One region of the Paenibacillus sp. FSL H3-0329 genome, then DNA from elsewhere that is predicted to be linked to it. Evidence: predicted binding sites of a transcription regulator. Region 1 holds the regulator's gene; each other region holds the start of a gene.

Region 1 (3,217 bases):
GTTTGCTTCCCGCCCGTAAGCCGAAGGATTGGGATGAATTAGTTGCGCTTGAGAACACTATGAATCTGACGTTAAGCGACATCATCCGTAAGGGTGATAAAATGCTTAATGAGATGCGTGACCAGGAAAGCCAATCCTCAGCAGACAGTCTTGTTACTGATATTAGCGGTTTATTTAAGGATTTGGCTTCCATACGTGAGCAAGTAAGATTCTTTATGGGGCTGAATGACGATAATGTAGTATATTGGCTGGAGGCAAATGGAAATTACCGCAGCAAATCACTGCAGATGTATGCCGTCCCTGTGGATGTTAGCAGCCAGCTTAAAGAGTTGTTCTTCGATAAGAAAAAAAGCATCGTGCTTACCTCGGCGACGCTGTCTGTAGATAAATCTTTTCAGTTTATGATTGATAATCTCGGACTTAACGAAGCTGCGGAAGAGGGACGTCTAATGACCTCACTCCTTCCATCTCCCTTTAAGTATCGCGAGCAGGCGCTGCTAGTTATACCGCGTGATTTTCCTAGTGTGAAGGGCAGTGTGGGCGATGCTCGATTTGTCGATACACTCGTACAGTCGTTAGCAGAAGCTGCCAAAACAACACGTGGGCGGATGCTGGTTCTGTTTACTTCTTATAAAATGCTGCGTCAGGTATATGATCCGCTTAAAGAGGCTTTGGCCTCACAAGAGATTACGGTGCTTGGTCAAGGCGTGGAAGGTGGCAGCCGGAGCAAGCTGATCCGCCGCTTTCAGGACAGTGCAGCATCCGTTCTGCTGGGGACGAGCAGCTTCTGGGAAGGTGTAGATATTCCAGGTGAAGCACTGACTTGCCTGGCCATCGTGAGACTTCCGTTTCAACCACCGAATCACCCGTTGGCGGAAGCGAAGTCGGAGTTATTGCAGGCCCAGAAGAAGAATCCGTTCATGAAATTATCTGTTCCTCAAGCGGTTATTCGTTTTAAGCAGGGATTCGGAAGACTGGTTCGCACGGCGCAGGATCGCGGAATAGTTATTGTTTATGATACAAGGGTTATTGAATCTCATTACGGGAAGTATTTCCTTTATTCATTGCCTGGTCCCAAAATGGAGCATATGCTGACTGATCAAATGGTCCCCCGCATAGCGGAATGGCTAGAGGATGGCGGCGCTTCTTAAAATGCTCGTCTTCAGTTTAGCTCCTCCTTATCCTTAAGGGCGGTAAGTTACAGTACCGCCCTTAATAAGGAGAGGTATACGTTTGAATATGGATTTTCACAAGAACATTACTATTTTTAGGAGGAAAAATATGAAATCGGATAAAATATCAGAAGCCGTTGTTCGCAGACTACCTGTGTATTTGCGTTTTTTGAATGATCTCCAGAATCGCGAAATATTAACAGTTTCCTCTCAGGAACTTGGACAAAAGCTTGATCTTAATCCCGCACAGATTCGTAAGGATTTAGCGTATTTTGGTGACTTCGGCAGAAAAGGTATCGGCTATGATGTAACGTATCTTATTGAGAAAATCCGTCATATTCTGAAGCTGGATCAACAGCTTAATGTAGCTTTAGTAGGGGCAGGTAATCTCGGACATGCCTTGTCTAATTACAATGCATATCTCAAAGATACTATGAAAATCACGGCTATATTTGATTCGTACGCTCCTAAGGTTGGACGTAAGATCAACTCCCTTACTGTGCAACCAATGGATGAACTAGGCAGCACGATTCGTGAGCAAGGTATTCGCATTGCCATTATTACCGTACCTGATTCAGAAGCTCAAAATGTAGCAGATATTCTCATTTCTTCTGGGATTGAAGCGATTTTGAACTTTGCCCCTGTGATTCTGAAGACACCACCGAATATCCGGGTGCATGCAGCTGATTTTACAACTGATCTGCAAAGTCTTGCTTATTACTTGCGGGATGGAAAGGAAGAAAGCGAACATGAACAGCAATAAAACGATAATTAAGGGCGGGTATTTTCTGACTCCGGGAACGGATGAGCCGGTTCTGAGTGGATATATGACTATTGAAGATGATTTAATCACTTACATAGGAAAAGAAGAGCCTCAGATGGAAGCTGGAGTGCAAGTGGTTGATGGCAGTCGTCTGCTGTTCATGCCTGGACTTGTAAACACACATGGTCATGCGGCGATGTCTTTGCTGCGTGGATATGGAGATGATTTAGCGCTACAAGTGTGGCTTCAGGAGAAAATGTGGCCGATGGAGGAAAAGTTCACCGGTGATGATGTATACTGGGGAACCTCCTTATCTGTATTGGAAATGCTGAAGGGTGGAACTACGACCTTCCTCGATATGTATGATCATATGGACCGAGTAGCTGAGGTAGCTGAGTTATCAGGTATCCGTTCCGTATTGATGCGTGGTGTGATCGGGTTATGTCCAGAGGATGTACAGAATCACAAGCTTGCGGAAGCGATTTCTTTTGCCCGTAACTGGCATGGAAAGGCGGACGGTAGAATTACTACTATGATCTCGCCGCACGCCCCTTATACTTGCCCTCCGGACTTCCTGGTTAAGTTCGTGCAGGCAGCGCATGATCTGGATTTACCGATGCATACGCATATGTCCGAAACGAAACGTGAAGTGGAACAAAATGTGGCGGATTACGGGTTGCGTCCTGTAGCTCACTTAGAGAAGCTTGGAATGTTCACACGTCCCTCGATAGTTGCACATGGTGTTCATTTAAATGATGAAGAGATTGAGATCTTGGCTCGCCATAATGTGGGTGTCTCTCATAATCCGGGCAGTAATTTGAAGCTGGCTAGCGGAGTGGCTCGGGTTACTGATCTTCTAAAAGCTGGTGTGAAGGTGTCTCTTGGCACGGATGGCGCGGCCAGCAACAATAACTTGGATATGTTTGAAGAGATGCGGCTTGCAGCTCTCATTCATAAGGGTGTCAGCGGTGATCCAACGGCTGTTCCAGCTCCAGAAGCTCTACGTATGGCTACAGAATATGGCGCCCAGTCCATCTTTTTAAATAATGTAGGTAGACTTGCTGTTGGGATGAAAGCTGATTTCATTGCAATTGATATAGATCAGCCGCATTTGCTGCCACACACAGATCTGTTGTCTCATGCAGTTTACTCTGCTAGCGCTAAGGATGTTGAGCATGTGTGGGTGAATGGTAAACAGGTCATCAAGCATGGGCAATGCTTAACCCTGGATGAGGAAGCTATCCGGCGTAAAGCGCAAGAAGCCTTCGAAGGTTTATTGAAG
Region 2 (3,217 bases), 980 kb from region 1:
TGGTGAATATGGCCAGGCCAGTGGAAAAATTGCTGTCATTGAAATTGAGAATTTTAGAAATTTTCCAAGTGGGATCGTTATGAATATGCGGGCTTCATCTCCAATGGACAACCAAATTGCCCCAAATGAAGGCGATCTGGTCCTCACTACAGCTTTAAAAGAAGCTAAATTGGAGCAAGCGACGGAAATGGGCGTAAAAGCTGTTGTTTTAGTCTGGAAAGGGGTATCTGACGATAAGGTTGAAGAGCAATATGTGCCTTTTACCACCGATTATGCAGGAATCCCTGCAATCTGGGTTAATGAAACGGAAGGGAAAAAGGTGATCAGCGCAGCTCAAGAGCATAAAGAAGGTACGGTTATTTTAGAAGCGGAAATACAAAAAGATGCCCCAACAGAATCCTTTTATGTGAAGATTGACGGTAAGAATAAAGACGAAGCGATTATCGTAAATACCCATACGGATGGGATAAATGTAGTGGAGGAGAATGGCGCTGTGGGTATGCTGTCTATGATTCGTTACTTACAGCAGGAGCAGCCGGAACGTACGATGATTTTCGCTTTTGTGACAGGGCATTTTAGATTACCGGAGTTCAAAGGGTCCTCTCAGGCAACTTCCACCTGGATGGAGGGGCATCGAGAGCTCTGGGATGGCAAGAATGGCCATTTAAAAGCTGTAGCTGGAATTACGGTTGAGCATTTAGGCAGCATGGAGTGGAAGGACGATGATACGGGTCACTATGGTCCAACTGGACAAATAAGTACAGAATATACGTATGCAGGCAATGAAATGATGGCAGCCATTTGGCTGAAGGCTATTGAAAAGACAGATAGCACACGTACTGTATTATTGCGTGGACATAACAAGTTTGAGTTTGGAGAGAGTCAGCCCTTATTTGAAGCAGGGATACCGGTGATTGGATTCATTCCAATGCCCGACTATCTGCTCGTGGATAGTGACAACAGAGAGATGGACAAATTTGATGCAAAGCTAATGAATACGCAAATTGTATCGTTGCTGAAAGCGGTCAAGCTAGTGGACGGAACGGAGACGACTAAACTCGGGAAGTCAGATGGGTATTCTTTTTTCTACGGTCGTACTAAATGATGGTGGCAGTTCAAGATTTGTCATGACGAAGATGAAATTAGCTTGAATTCAAAAACACTGATGATTTAAGTCAGTGTTTTTTTGTTGCAAAAAGGGGGTATATTACGGCTTAAAATGAGAAAATTTCGTTTTTTTGTTAGCATCGAAGTAGGAGGAAACTTGTGACATCACATATACGCTAATCAATCAATAGCTCCTTCGGGTGCTTTTTGTGTTATTCACTGAGTTGTTAGAAAGATTTGTCCCTTTCTTGAACGTTTAGGGATTAAGAGATGTCGATGATTGAAATACTTAAAATTTAAGATAAGATAACTTTAATTATTAGGCCACGTTATTAATTTGACTGCTCAGTAACAGGTAAATCAGGTTCGCCAACTCTTGCTTTGTGAAATATTTCTCTTTTTACATAGCAAAGAACGAGGAATGTCATACTAAAACGAACAGGAAACGATGTCGCTGAGCCTTGCTAAACCTGATATTGAATGCAGCCTACAGTTAGCGGGCCTAATCATAAGTATCAACTTAAGACGAAAAATGAACAGAGTTTTGAAGGGAGCAGTAAAGAATGGCAATTGATACGGTGCTATGGAGCAGGCTAGTGACAGGCTTGACTCTCGGGTTCCACGTTATTTTTGCGACGATTGGCGTCGGTATACCGCTAATGATCGCTATAGCAGAGTTCATCGGGATCCGGAAGAAAGACCCCCATTATACACTTATGGCAAAGAGGTGGTCTCGAGGATTTGTCATTTCTGTGGCGGTTGGTGTTGTGACCGGTACAGCGATTTCACTACAGCTGGCCCTGGTATGGCCGAATTTTATGAAACTGGCTGGGAATGTCATTGCACTTCCGTTATTCATGGAGGTGTTCGCGTTCTTTTTCGAGGCTATCTTCCTGGGCATTTATTTGTATACGTGGGATCGGTTCAAAAATCCATATACCCATTGGCTGCTGACGATACCGATTGTCGCCGGGGCAGGCATGTCTGCCGTTTTTATTACGACGGTGAACGGATTCATGAACCAGCCTGAAGGCTTTGTCATGGAAGCAGGCCAATTCACAGCGATTAACCCGGTGCAAGCGATGCTGAATACGGCGACGTTCTCCAAAGTGTTCCATGTATTAAGCTCGGCCTATTTAACAGGAGCTGCCTTGTTAGCCGGGATTGCAGCCTTCGCGATGCTGAGAAAAGGTGTGTCCGCATACCACAAAAAATCTTTAAATCTCATGATGGCGGTCGTTTTACTATTCGGTTTGCTGAACACGTTAGCCGGTGATGTGTCCGCCAAGTTTTTGGCCGAGCATCAGCCAGAGAAGCTTGCAGCGGCAGAGTGGCATTTTGAGACGAGTAGCAGGGTGGATTTGGTTCTATTGGGATGGCTGAATGCAGAGCATGAAGTTCTAGGGGCTCTTCATCTTCCGAAGCTGCTCAGCTTCCTGGCCTTTGGAGACTTTAATGCAGAGGTGACGGGGCTCGAGGAATTCCCCAAGGAAGAATGGCCACCACTTCTCGTTCATTATCTGTTTGATTTAATGGTCGGAATCGGATTTACTCTGCTCGCGATTTCGTTCCTATATTTTCTGTTTGTGTTCTGGAAAAAGCGTAATGAGCTTAACAAGTGGATGCTTCGCATCATCGCACTGAGCGCCCCCCTCGCTTTTCTGGCTGTTGAGCTGGGCTGGTTTTATGCAGAGGTTGGCCGACAGCCGTGGATTATCCGTGGATATATGCGTGTTGAGGAGGCGGCCACGTCTTCACCGAATGTAAGAATTATATTCTTCGCCTTATTGCTCTTGTACATCGTTCTCGGCAGTATGTGTGTAATCGTGCTAAGACGCTTGTTCAACAATAATCCGGCAGAAGCTGAGATGGAGAAATGGATGAAGGATCATCCTAATCAATCTACGGAAAAGGGGGGCACTGAATGATGAGTTACGAATTGATTGGCATCTCGGTGCTCTGGCTGTTTTTGTACGGCTATTTAATTATAGCTTCCATTGATTTCGGAGCGGGCTTCTTCGCCTTTTATGCCCGTTTAACGAAGCAGGATCATCTCATTAATCGTCTGATTTCGCGTTATTTATCACCCGTTTGGGAAATTACAAATGTA
Region 3 (3,217 bases), 1.9 Mb from region 1:
CAGTCTGTTATGCTGTCACCTTGAAACAGAATGACATCGTTTTGTTGGAATATCATAAATGAAATCCTCCTCTAACTACCTCTGTTAATATAACCCAATCTATTATATCAAATACAATGAATACAGCCTACTACGAAACATCAATAATGCAAACATTTCACTAAAAAAACAATAACAAAAACCCCGCTCAGATTCGAGCAGGGTTTAGGGTTAAACTATATTAGTAAGCTAGGCTGAACAATCCTTTAATGTGGGACAAGTAACGAATATTACTTGCTTCCTTCATCAGAGTTGCAGGCAAGCCTTTTAACGGAGTAGAACTTGCACCAACGATGGCTACACCGTCTTTACGGCCTAAGCTAGCAAGCGTACCAGAGTTGATTGGGCTAAAGCTTTCAAACGATTTATTTTTCAAGAAGGCATACAGATTGTATCCGATCAATTCACCCATTTGCCAAGCGATTTGAGCAGTTGGAGGGTATGGACGTCCATCTTCTGCAAAGACCACCGCGCTGTCACCAGCAACGAATACATCTTTGTGAGAAGTGGATTGCAAGAACTCATTCACCGTTGCACGACCGCGGTTAACTTCAAGACCGGATTCGCCGATGAGTGGATTTCCTTGTACGCCACCAGTCCATACAAACGTGTTAGCAATAATTTTTTGACCGTCTTTCAAGTCAATCGCATTGCCTTCTACATTCGTAACAGGAAGACCTGTCAAGAATTGAACACCACGTTTTTCCAAGCTTGCTACAGCACGTTCGATCAATGCATCTGGCAATACTGGAAGGATTTTAGGACCTGCTTCAACGAGCATAAGCTTAATTTCTTTAGGATCAACGCCATATTTTTTAGTAAGTGTAGGCAATACATCCGCGATTTCACCAACAAGCTCAACACCTGTTAAGCCGCCGCCACCGATCAGGATGTTTGCATCTGCTTCATTTTTCGATTTCGCATATTCACGAATACGATCCTCAATATGTTGATGAATTTTGTTAGCATCTGCAGCTGATTTCAATACCATACTGTATTGTTCAAGCCCTGGAATGCCAAAATAAGCTGTAGTGCTGCCAAGACCTACAACAAGCGCATCATAAGTAAGTGTCACACCATCAGAAAGAACAATTTGTTTGTTCTCCACAGAAAATGAATTAACCTTCGCGATTTTCAGGTCAATATCTTTACCTGCGAAAAGCTTAGTTAGAGGCATAGCAACAGCACCCTCTGCAACACTACCTGCTGCAAGACGATGCAATTCTGTGATGATTTGGTGGGTAGGATACTGATTAACTACAGTAATTTTAGCTTCATCTTTTTTGAGATACTTGCGTACGGTTAAGGCGCTTAGTAGACCACCATAACCTGCTCCTAGAATGACAATATGTTTAGACATGATGTTTCCTCCGTCCCTTACGAATAAGATATGAAAATGATTATTTCTGCTTACTGCGTTCTCCAGCAACTTGAAGGTATGCATTTACGAAACGGAAAAGCTTTTGTGCTTGTGGATCTTTCAACAACTTCATAAGACCAAAAAGACCAATAACTTCGTTACTTTCATTCGCACGATCTTTTGCTTCGATCACTGTAGCTGCCATATTCTTCGCGGAATGCACTACAGGTTCAGCAAGTTCTTTAATTGCACTTACCGTATCACTTTTCAAGACATCATCCGCTGCGACAGTTTGCACAAAGTCATAGGACTTTGTAAGCACGCCAACAAGCTCAGTTAATTTTGGCAGCTGTTCCACCAAGACTGTTAATGATTCCTGAACTTCTGGTTTCAAGAGCTGCTCTAGAACATCCATTTGTTCCTTGCTAACAGCTACTTTTGGTGATTCTTGTTCAGGTTGTGTTTGAGTGATTGATTCTGACATATCCAAATCTCCTCTGCAATAAGCTTTGCTGCTTAATAGTAATGAAAAACATAAGAACTTTTAACGCCATATTTCTATTATAGCACTTATCAAGTTATAAATGTCACAAAGTTTTTGAATTTCCATAAAATTTTGTGATTTTTATTACATTATAATAAATTATTTAAATTACCAGTGTTAATTAAAACCGTTTGAGTGAATTAATGTACAAATTCATTCAAATTCTTCTCAGTTTTCAATAAAACATCCACAATGTCCATATTCTTCTCTGTTAGAAGTAACCTGAAATAAAGAGAACGCAGGAAGTTCTTTGTATTTATTCGAGTAACGTACTGGCTGTGGCTTCTAGGCCAACTGCCACATTGCGCCAAGTTGAGAATCCAATCGGTTATAGACTGCTGTGGAAGTAAATGATGATCGATGATTGTAACTATAATAGTAGCAATCCGTTCATCTTCTTCCTCCCTGAATATGTATTGATCGTTATAAAGCATCTTTTGAACAACTGTCAGAACCTCTTCCCGCACCTCGGCATCACTCTCCGAGCATAAAACCAGCTCATCCAAGGCGTCTGCGCCATGTGCTGCTGCGTGTGCCCAGCCTTCTTTTTCCATATAACCTCTTAAATCCCGTTCTTCCTTATAATAACGAATTAAACCCTGCTTCACCTTTGTAAATTCAGAGCTATCCAATATAGCCTTTTCCCTATTCCGCTGGAGAATAAGAGCAACAACCAATACAGAAAATGTTCTTGTATACACCGTCTGATCTTCTTTGTTCCCAATGTGATAAAACAGATGCTGCTCGTCAAGGAGTATCCACAGCAGTTCACGAAGCTCCGCATCATTAAACCAATGTTTCTCATTAATCCATTTGTAGAATGTGGAATAAATCAATTCATCACGCAGCACAGGCTCGGGATCTCCTAAATGCTCAAGCATCAACTTCACATAATCCTTTATGTCCTGTCCACTTCTAAGCTCGTAGTCATTCTCTTCGATTCTTTGTAAATCTATCATCAATCGTTCTCTACTATTAATCAATTTATCCACCCTTTCATTCACCGTGTTTTTACATATCCTAATATCCTAATTTATGTCCTATTTTTTGACAACAGGGTATTCAAGATTAACTTCAATAAATTTTATCATTGACGAATTTTATAGGCTGTGTTATTTTGAGTTAGTAACATTTAGTTAGTACATTTACAAATATCAGGTGTTTATATTTTACAACTGAATACATACACAACGGAGGAATACTTATGAGCGCTTTTACAGACTTGATTCAGTCCCGCAGATCCGCTATGAATTTTGTGGAAGGGGTCACCATCC
Region 4 (3,217 bases), 3.1 Mb from region 1:
CTACAACTTGTTTGCCTGCAATCCGGCCGAATGTGAAGATATCAGCGATGGCATTACCGCCAAGACGGTTTGCACCATGAATGACCCCTGTTACTTCACCTGCAGCGAACAACCCAGGGATGACTTCGCCTTTTTCATTCAATACGCGAGTCTTCTCGTCGATCACCAAGCCGCCCATTGTATGGTGAACGGAGGGTACAGCTTTTTCGATGTAGTAAGGGCCTTTTTCAAGAGATTTCAATCCACCGCGATGTTTGAAATCAAGGTCATTACCTGTTTTCGCATAATCATTTACTTTATTAATCGTTTCTTTCAAAGTGTTCACGTCGATTTTGAAGAAATCAGCTGCCTCCTCAATCGTATCGGCTTTAAAGAGCAAGCCTTGTTTAACGAGTTGATCGTATTCGTCTTGATGAACTTCTATCGTTTTACCGATATCCTCAATACCTTGGTTCCATAATTGATACGTATATCCGCCCGTTTGGGCAAGAATTGCTTTAGAAATAACGTCTCGACGTTCTAATTCCTCAACGAAGCGCTTGCCTTCTTGGTTAATCAGGATCGCACCATCGAAGCGGGAATCTGCAACCAGGGAAATAACACCTGTCTCAGGATTACAGATTGGATACGTTTGAATACTCTCCATGTTTGTCAGTTTGGCGCCAATCGTTTCTGCCATAACGATACCGTCACCTGTAGATCCTGGTGTATCGGTAGACATATATTTTTCATCCATTTTAGGGTTATACTTCTTACGCATCTCTACATTGGATCCAAAACCACCGGTAGCGATGATGACGCCTTTGTTCGCATGGAATGTGATCTTGTCGCCAGTACCCGAAGTCGCAGTTACACCTGTTATTTTGCCGCTTTCGTCCTTCAGCAAGGTTTCGGCTTTCATATTCGTTTTGATCGTGATTTGATCAGCGTCTGTTTTGGCTTTTAACTTAGTAATCAATTCAACACCTGTATGACCTACAGGAATCAACGCACGTTTTCTGGAATGGCCTCCAAATTGGAACAGATGATCAGGTAAGAACTCTACCTTGATATCATCGCGCAGCCATTCGGCAGATGCTAGAGCATTGTCGGCAAGAATACGAACCATCTTTGGATCCCCGAGGTTGTCTCCGCCTTTCATCGTATCATCATAGAACAAGTCAGCCGTGTCATCAGTGATGCCAAGAGCACGTTCAACCCAGTTGTCCGGCGCATTCATCTCACCACCGGAAATCAATGTGTTGCCGCCAACAGCTGGCATTTTCTCGAGCAGAACTACATTAGCTCCAGCGCTCTTCGCTTCGATAGCCGCACTAAAGCCAGCACCCCCGGCACCGATGACGACAACATCATAGGTTTGCTCGACTTCTTCTTTGTCTTTGCTTCCACTGACTGCAGCGCCAGCGACAAGGGTAAGTCCAGACTTCGTAATTGCATCTTGAATGGCTTCGAGATATCCTTTGCTTGTAACTGTAGATCCGCTAATGGCATCAACTTTTGCGCTGTTAGTTGCCATGACATCTTGCTTGAGCTGCGTATAAACAGGTTCTGCAAGTACTTCATTTTCCTTATGCTCTGTCACTTTAATGTCAGTGATCTTGTTATCTAATAAGGAGACTTGTACTTTAATATCGCCATGTTTACCTTGCCCAACTCCTTCAAAGACTTGAACTCCGTTTGCATCTGCAGCGGGTTCTGCATCTTTACCGCCGCAGGCAGCAAGCGTGAACATAAGACTGAGGACTAGTAGAATAGATAACAGCTTTTTCGTGTGAGTTCGCATAATATCTCCTTCATTCTGTTGTGAATTGGTTACATACACTAGGGAGAGGAAGATTTGCTAGGCAAATCCTTTATCTCTAGCCTAGACATGAATGTTATTTCATGTGAAAATATGCACAAGACCTATTATAGATTTAGTACAGCATTATGTATTTGCACAGATTAGTGTTTTTTTGTCTTTTTCGGGCATGTAAGAGACGGATATTGTGAAGGGCTATGATTACAATGAAATCAATTCACTTAAAAATCACGTTAATCGCAGGAGGCTGCTTCTTGCTGCTGTTCGTTGCATTGCTTGTAACAATATATTTGGAGATGAACCATACGGTTGTCCCTTTGAATAAGAACTTAACGCAGCAAGTGGTTACTGCACGCAGCGACCAGATTGATTATTGGTTTAATCAGCGCATTGGAGAGATAGACATGCTTGCTTCTCTAGCTTCGGACCATCAGTGGACACGAGATGAATTGCTGCAAGAGTTCGATAAGTTCGAGGCGAAGAAGCAAGTAGAGTACGAATCCATACGTGTGGTGGATATTCACGGAAATTCCTGGTCAGCAAGGGACAAGCCTTTTTCGATACTAAACCGACCCTACTATCGAAAACTGCTGAATTCAGATTCCAATTATGTGGTGAGCAATCCGATCGTATCCAAAGCGAATGCAGCCGAAATCGTCGTCATTCTTTATCGTGTTAATCCATCGGTGAATGATGAGGTAGCTTATATTGCCGCAGCCGTCTCCGTCAAGAAGATGAAGGAGATTGCTCAAGATGTAATGCTATATGACCAGTCAGGCCAGCTTATCGTCGATTGCAGAGAGCTGGGTGAAGGAGATGGAGCGGAGGAGGCAGCAGATAAGAAGAACATGAGTGTATTTGAGGCTCCAATTCAAAATGTAGAGGGCTGGAAGTTAGTACTCAAAGTACCGAATTCAAGTCTATCGTTAGCGGTGATCAAAACCCAGCGGACTGCATTGCTGGTAGGCGTTCTTATCGGTAGTGCGTTTATCGTCTTTCTGGTGCTGCTTGCTTCTTCCATTATTCGTCCAATTCAGTCGCTTCGCCAGGTAATGGAAAATGTGCAGAACGGCAACCAAACCATACGAGCAGATGTTACGCGCTCGGATGAGATCGGCGATCTTGGACGAAGCTTCAATGACATGCTTGTTCAATTATACGCTGTGGAGCAGGACCGAAAGGAGATGGAACTCAGACTGATTCATGAGCAGATCAAGCCGCACTTTTTATACAACACATTGGATACGATCCAGTGGATGGCAACGGAACATGGAGCAGACAATGTGGTGGAGATGGTGGAAGCGCTTAGCGCGTATTTCCGGTTAGGGCTTGGCACAGGCAGTCCCTACATTCTGCTTGATCAGGAGTTGTACCATGTCGAGAGTTATCTTCATATTCAAGGTGTGCGATATGAGG

The links. The regulator Rex, encoded in region 1, represses fermentation and respiration genes when NADH is low (regulators of the CRP and FNR family bind a similar motif). The targets are predictions, from matches to a motif close to TTGTGAAATATTTCACAA.
Region 2: a site for Rex is predicted at 1,489-1,506, ahead of NSQ66_RS15730 (cytochrome ubiquinol oxidase subunit I). Genes of this name have one in related genera too.
Region 3: a site for Rex is predicted at 2,016-2,033, ahead of NSQ66_RS11535 (DUF1641 domain-containing protein). Genes of this name have one in related genera too.
Region 4: a site for Rex is predicted at 1,885-1,902, ahead of NSQ66_RS03390 (flavocytochrome c). Genes of this name have one in related genera too.

What each region holds. Positions count from the first base shown of each region.
Region 1 is NZ_CP150150.1:4,562,094-4,565,310, reverse strand. Features, by position in the region: gene dinG (ATP-dependent DNA helicase DinG) at 1-1,151, shown strand, start outside; gene NSQ66_RS20160 (redox-sensing transcriptional repressor Rex) at 1,282-1,935, shown strand; gene NSQ66_RS20155 (amidohydrolase) at 1,922-3,217, shown strand, end outside.
Region 2 is NZ_CP150150.1:3,584,109-3,587,325, forward strand. Features, by position in the region: gene NSQ66_RS15725 (hypothetical protein) at 1-1,105, shown strand, start outside; gene NSQ66_RS15730 (cytochrome ubiquinol oxidase subunit I) at 1,671-3,035, shown strand; gene NSQ66_RS15735 (cytochrome d ubiquinol oxidase subunit II) at 3,032-3,217, shown strand, end outside.
Region 3 is NZ_CP150150.1:2,679,210-2,682,426, reverse strand. Features, by position in the region: gene NSQ66_RS11545 (SGNH/GDSL hydrolase family protein) at 1-56, opposite strand, end outside; gene NSQ66_RS11540 (NAD(P)/FAD-dependent oxidoreductase) at 221-1,399, opposite strand; gene NSQ66_RS11535 (DUF1641 domain-containing protein) at 1,440-1,883, opposite strand; gene NSQ66_RS11530 (DUF2785 domain-containing protein) at 2,084-2,902, opposite strand; gene NSQ66_RS11525 (nitroreductase family protein) at 3,148-3,217, shown strand, end outside.
Region 4 is NZ_CP150150.1:768,752-771,968, forward strand. Features, by position in the region: gene NSQ66_RS03390 (flavocytochrome c) at 1-1,783, opposite strand, end outside; gene NSQ66_RS03395 (histidine kinase) at 2,008-3,217, shown strand, end outside.